Pelodictyon luteolum DSM 273: one gene and its partner. The protein of the gene in region 1 interacts with the protein of each later gene in a pairwise test. Links are inferred from orthologs where the notes say so. Each region holds a gene or a part of one and is shown on either strand. Other genes may lie near its edges. The genes, in order: menB and rfaD.

Region 1 (3,066 bases):
GGACTTCAGGGTATTCGACCCGGCCATCGTCCGTCATGCGCCCCGTCCATGGCAGCGACGTGCTGCGCATGCCGTCACACCCGCAGGCTGAATGGCCCTCACTTCAGCCTGTAAGTGGATCACGGAGGGTGCAGCAGGATCATTATATTGCACAATGGATACCATCACCCCGATTCAGGTCCCGCTCCGCTTCACCACCATCGGCGACCCGTCGCTTCCGTCCGTCGTATTCCTGCACGGGTTCCTCGGCTCCGGCAGCGACTGGCTGCCCTTCACCTCCGGCCTCTCCGGCAGCCTCCATTGCATCCTCGTCGACCTTCCTGGTCACGGTGGGGCAGTCTTCAGGGACAACGGTCCGGACGGACTGCAGGAGGAAAGCGAAGCTTCGAGCGGGTATTTTCTCCATACTGTCGACACCCTCGCCGAAGGTCTTCGAAAGCTGCTCCCCGCACCGGGCTTTCTCGTAGGCTATTCAATGGGAGGAAGGATCGGCGTCGCCCTTCTGCTTCGCCACCCCGAACTCTTTCAGAGAGCAGTGATCGTCTCTTCCTCCCCGGGGCTCCGGACAGAAGAAGAACGTCTAGCCAGAAGGAAAAGCGATGAGGGAACCGCCCGCAAGATCGAGCGGAACTTCGAGGGGTTCCTGGAGTTCTGGTACAGCCAGCCGCTCTTCTCCACCCTTAAAAGCCATCCTCTCTTCCATGAGGTGGAAACACTTCGCCAAAAGGGATCCCCCCGAAGCCTTGCCCGGGCGCTCCGCCTGCTCGGCACAGGCAATCAGCCCTCTTTCTGGGATCAATGTGCCGCAAGCCCGGTGCCGGTGCAGTTCATGGCCGGGGAAAAAGACCCCAAATACCTTGAGATTGGCCGTCAAATGGTTAATTTGTTCCCTCACTCGCGCCTTGAAACCTTCCCCGGCTGCGGCCACACGCTGCACATCGAAGCACGGGACCGATTCCAGGAGCGCCTGCAGCATTTCTTCAACCAGCAAGACTGAGAGCCGTAATGAGCAGCATAGCATGGAGCCAGTGCGGGGAGTTCTCCGACATCCTCTACCATAAAGCCGAAGGCATCGCCAAAATCACCATCAACCGCCCGGAACGGCGCAATGCGTTCCGCCCACAGACCGTCGAGCAGATGATCGAGGCGCTGCAGGATGCACGCAACGACGAAGCAGTCGGCGTAGTCATCCTGACCGGAGCGGGTGAACTTGCATTCTGCTCCGGAGGCGACCAGAAAATCCGCGGCAATGCCGGCTATGCCGATGCCAAAGGTGTCAACAAACTGAACGTCCTTGATTTCCAGCGCGATATCCGCACCTGCCCGAAACCGGTCATCGCCATGGTTGCCGGTTATGCAATCGGCGGCGGACACGTGCTGCACATGCTCTGCGACCTCACCATCGCCGCCGAAAACGCACGGTTCGGCCAGACCGGCCCGCGGGTAGGATCCTTCGACGGCGGCTGGGGTGCCAGCTATATGGCCCGCCTCGTAGGCCAGAAAAAAGCCCGCGAAATCTGGTACCTCTGCCGTCAGTACACGGCTCAGGAGGCGCTCGACATGGGCCTCGTCAACACCGTGGTCCCGCTTGAGAAACTCGAGGAGGAAACCGTGCAGTGGTGCCGCGAGATTCTGGCAAACTCACCCTTGGCGATCCGGTGCCTGAAAGCATCACTGAACGCCGACTGCGACGGGCAGGCCGGCCTGCAGGAACTGGCCGGCAACGCCACGCTCCTTTACTACATGAGCGAAGAAGGTCAGGAAGGGCGCAACGCATTTGTCGAAAAGCGCAAGCCCGACTTCAGCCGTTTCCCGAAACGTCCTTGACTGCCTCCTATGCTTATCTCTACCGGTATTCGTTGCCGTTCAACGAGCCGGTAACCGTCAGGGGAAGACGCCTTCTGCAGCGCGATGGCGTGCTGCTTGCCCTTAAGACCGGAGACGGAAAGCACACCGCATGGGGCGAAATCGCCCCGCTCTCGGGGCTGCACCGCGAGACAACGGAATCGGCAGAACGCCAGATAGTCGAAACCCTCGCCATGCACGGGGAGAGCGGCGCCGCGCTCATGACGGAAGGACTGTTCCCGTCAGTGCGCATGGGTCTGGAAATGGCCGTCATGAACCTTGAGGCATCAATCAGCGGCCGGCACCCGTTTTCGGTTCCAGGAGAGAGTATGCTCCCCCGGGTGCCCTTGAACGCTCTCCTCATGGGATCGACGGACGTAGTCCTCCTGAGGGCACAGGCCAGCTACCAGGAAGGGTACCGTGCGTTCAAGCTCAAAGTCGGAAAAGAGAACGCCGAGGAAGCAGCCGCCGCTGTCCACGCCCTGCACCGGCTGTTCGGCAGTCAGGTTGAACTCCGCCTTGATGCCAACCAGTCAATGCCGCTCGACGACGCCATTGCTTTCGCCCGTGAACTTCCCAAGAACAGCGTCACCTACATCGAGGAACCGCTCCTGCAGCCACGCGACATTCCGGAATACCATGCAAAGACCGGCATCCGCTCCGCTCTGGATGAAACCCTCTGGCAGAAACCCGGACTCCTCGGAGCACTGCCCCCGGAGACCATCGGTGCCCTGGTGCTCAAACCCAACTGCCTCGGTGGCGTTGCCGCCGTACTCAATCTGGTACGGTATGCGGCAGACCATAATATGCAGGCCGTCTTCAGCTCGGCATTTGAAAGCAGCATCAGCCTCGGCTTCTACGCCATCCTTGCCGCAGCGACCTCCGTGAGGCCAGCGGCCTGCGGTCTCGACACGTTCCGCCATCTGAAGGAAGATATCCAGACCACAGCGTTCCATGCTGAAGGGGGCTCGCTCGACGCAGCCAGCCTCTACCTAGATACCCGGGAAGTCCGAACCACAAACCTCAGCCTCGCTTCGGTATGGACCCTCTGAGGTCTCCGGCACCGGACCCGGTGGCCGATGCCGCTTCCCGGTTCGGCCCGATGCCCATGCTTCTCACCCCGGATGGCAGCCGTTCATTCAAGGAGTGTAGCGCCATGGCCGGACGGATAGCCGCCGCGCTCCTGAACAGGGGCCTCCGGGATGGTGATGGTGTCGCCAT
Region 2 (3,158 bases), 1.0 Mb from region 1 along the record:
GGGATAGCGGTTCCAGGGCTCGCGGACGAACTCTCTGGTGATGGCCTCCTTGAGCCACATCGGAACGTCAAAGGGACTCTCGTTCTGGTTGAGTTTCACAGGGGCCTCCTGGCCCCCCTCCACCACGTATGCGCCTATCTTCTGAAGAGCCGGATTGAGGTGTCGGTGGATGTCGTTCTGCATGGGAATGCGGAGAGGAGTTGCTTACATATTGATTACGTTCTCTGGTCCGTTGAAAAATATCTTTTTCCGAGAATTCACGAAAATAAACTGGACAATGATCCTTTTTATTCGTACCTTAAAACAAGACAAAAAATATCCTGTATCTAAATCCTAGAAGGAGGACAACAATGACGACGATCAAGAAATCCCCGATAGACCTGCTTGATGACATATACAGTCTTGCATACTGGATGACAGGCAGCGAGAAGGCCACAAGCGAGCTGGTCAACATGACCTATGTCAATGCCGATATGCGCTCTGAGGAAACCGCCATCCTCAAGACGTTCCGCGAGTGCTACATAGACCGGTACGGCCAGGAAACAGACTTCTGCATCGACAGCATCGACTGCAAGCCGGAACGGAATCTTATGGCCGTGCTTCGCCAGTGGGCAGCCGACATAAAACTCAGCGTCCTGCTCAACGAGATTTCAGGGCTGAAGCACGCCGAGATCTCGGAAATCATCGGCAAACCGGTCGAGACCATCCGCACCTGGCTCTTCCTCGGCCGCAAGCTGCTTGTCTCCGACATGCTCCTGAAAGTCTCAGCCTGAGCCGCTCAGGGCCCCAATGCAACAGTCGTGCAAAGACCGCCCTCCTTCACCGGGCGGTCTTTTGTTTTACGCCCTCCCTCACTATATTGGTCCTTAACTAGAGACGGTGCCCGCTGCAGGGAACCCAGAGGACAGCCCTGAGAACAATTTTCATCATCCCCGCATGATCATCATCACCGGCGGCGCAGGATTCATAGGAAGCGCCATGCTTGCCGAACTCAACATCCTCGGAGAGGAAAACGTCACGATCGTTGACGAGCTCGGCCTCACCACCCCGCCGAAGTGGCGCAACCTCTCCGGACTAAGATACCGGGACTTCATCCATAAAGACGACTTCCCCGCCCTGCTTCAGCGCCATGCGCTCCAGGATGTGACGGCAATCATCCATATGGGTGCGAACAGCTCCACCACCGAGACCGACGCCGACCACCTTCTCAGGAACAACTACGAATACTCCAAGAAGATAGCCGCCTACTGCATGGAAGAGGGCGTAAGATTTATCTATGCCTCCAGCGCGGCAACCTACGGCGACGGAGCCGAGGGCTACACGGACGGCACAGAAGCCGTCGAGCGGCTGCGACCCCTGAACATGTACGGATACTCCAAACAGCTTTTCGACCGCTGGGCCATCCAAAACGGCGTCCTCGGAGCAGCAACCGGCCTGAAGTTCTTCAATGTCTACGGCCCCAACGAGTACCATAAGGGAGACATGTCGAGCGTGGTCTATAAAGCATACCACCAGATTCTGGAAACAGGGAAAGTAAAGCTCTTCAAATCGCACCGGGAAGGCTACACGGACGGCGGGCAGGAACGCGATTTCATCTATGTCCGGGACTGCACCGCCATCATGGCCTGGCTGCTCGAAAACCCCTCCGCCACCGGCCTCCTCAATGCCGGAACCGGCACGGCAAGGACATTTCGCGAGCTTGCCGAAGCAACGTTTTCAGCCCTCGGCCGCGACCCTTCGATCGAGTACATCCCGATGCCCGAGGCGCTGCGGGACAAGTACCAGTACCATACCCGGGCGGAAACCGCCTCGCTCAGGGGATGCGGGTACGATAAGCCGTTCACGACGCTTGAAGAGGGCGTCAGGGAGTATGTACAGCGCTACCTCATGCACGAGAGCCCGTTTCTCGACATGAATACAGACACGAAGGCCAACCCACAACCCTCCGCAACTTGACTACCAGGCAGATTGAGATAGAAGGCATCGAACCGGTCATCCTCTTCGGCCCGCACGACGCAAACCTGAAAACCCTCAAGAAAGCGTTTCCCGACGTCCGCATCAGCTCAAGAGGCGCGAAGCTCTCGCTGGAAGGATCAGGGGACGATGTCCGGGCCCTCGGCAGGATCATCGATGAAATGCGCCAGCTCGCTCTCCGGCACGGAGAAATCCTAGAAAGTGACCTCAATACCCTCATACACCTCACCATCTCCCCCGTTGAAGAGAGCGGAGAAGGAAAAGCGGCGGATGAGGACATCATCGTCTCGACGCAGGACTATGCCGTACGGGCCAAAACCAACGGGCAGCGGCGGATGGTGACTGAGGCCAAAACCAACGATATCGTCTTTGCCATCGGTCCGGCCGGAACGGGAAAGACCTATACGGCTGTGGCCATCGCGGTCGCCGCATGGAAAGCCAAGACCGTCAAGCGCATCGTCCTAGCCCGGCCTGCCGTCGAGGCCGGCGAAAGCCTCGGGTTCCTGCCCGGCGACCTCGCCCAGAAAATAGACCCCTATCTGCGCCCTCTCTACGATGCCCTGCAGGACATGCTGACATCGGAAAAACTCCGTCTGCTCACCGAACGAAGGATCATCGAGATCGTTCCGCTCGCCTACATGCGCGGCCGAACCCTCAACAACGCATTCATCATCCTCGACGAAGCCCAGAACGCCTCGACGAAACAGATGAAAATGTGCCTCACCCGTCTCGGGCTGAACTCCAAAGCCATCATCACCGGCGACGTCACCCAGGTCGACCTTCCGCAGGAAATCGAATCAGGACTCGGCAACTCGCAGAAGATCCTCAATGGGATCAAAGGGATCAGTTTCGTGCACCTTGACAAATCCGACGTGGTGCGTCACAAACTCGTGCGTGACATCATCAACGCTTACGAAATCCACGAAAAAAAATAACCCCTCCCGCCAATGGGCTCCGGTCCGCCGATGGACATACCGTCCAGACAGCCTCTCACCCCCGCACTACCGGGGGTGTTTTATTTTTAAGCGAATTTTAAGCCGCCCTTCATCTCCGTTTAAGGATTGCGGGGCTATGTTATGATCAGTCGGTTGGATACCATACACAGCCGGCTGCAGCAGAGAAAGATGAAACCAATGAACAACAGAATGGAGATTATGATGAAAAAAATGACACTGATGGCACTT

The links.
Region 2: the proteins of menB (region 1) and rfaD interact in binary tests that used the Escherichia coli proteins (3 or more experiments, as listed by UniProt). The link is inferred for Pelodictyon luteolum DSM 273 from one-to-one orthologs.

Annotation. Positions count from the first base shown.
Region 1 is NC_007512.1:337,096-340,161, reverse strand. The notes cover bases 79-2,916. They hold menB (1,4-dihydroxy-2-naphthoyl-CoA synthase), read left to right. Parts: upstream 79-1,005; coding sequence 1,006-1,827; downstream 1,828-2,916. Other genes in these bases: menE (o-succinylbenzoate--CoA ligase), read left to right, coding at 2,885-2,916; menC (o-succinylbenzoate synthase), read left to right, coding at 1,824-2,897; menH (2-succinyl-6-hydroxy-2,4-cyclohexadiene-1-carboxylate synthase), read left to right, coding at 155-997; PLUT_RS01705 (uridine kinase family protein), read left to right, coding at 79-91. Also shown: more of PLUT_RS01705, read left to right, coding at 1-78; more of menE, read left to right, coding at 2,917-3,066. UniProt on the Escherichia coli protein: Converts o-succinylbenzoyl-CoA (OSB-CoA) to 1,4-dihydroxy-2-naphthoyl-CoA (DHNA-CoA).
Region 2 is NC_007512.1:1,365,868-1,369,025, forward strand. The notes cover bases 17-2,946. They hold rfaD (ADP-glyceromanno-heptose 6-epimerase), read left to right. Parts: upstream 17-936; coding sequence 937-1,956; downstream 1,957-2,946. Other genes in these bases: hisC (histidinol-phosphate transaminase), read right to left, coding at 17-183; PLUT_RS06290 (RNA polymerase sigma factor), read left to right, coding at 351-773; PLUT_RS06300 (PhoH family protein), read left to right, coding at 1,953-2,909. Outside these bases: more of hisC, read right to left, coding at 1-16; PLUT_RS06305 (YgiW/YdeI family stress tolerance OB fold protein), read left to right, coding at 3,129-3,158. UniProt on the Escherichia coli protein: Catalyzes the interconversion between ADP-D-glycero-beta-D-manno-heptose and ADP-L-glycero-beta-D-manno-heptose via an epimerization at carbon 6 of the heptose.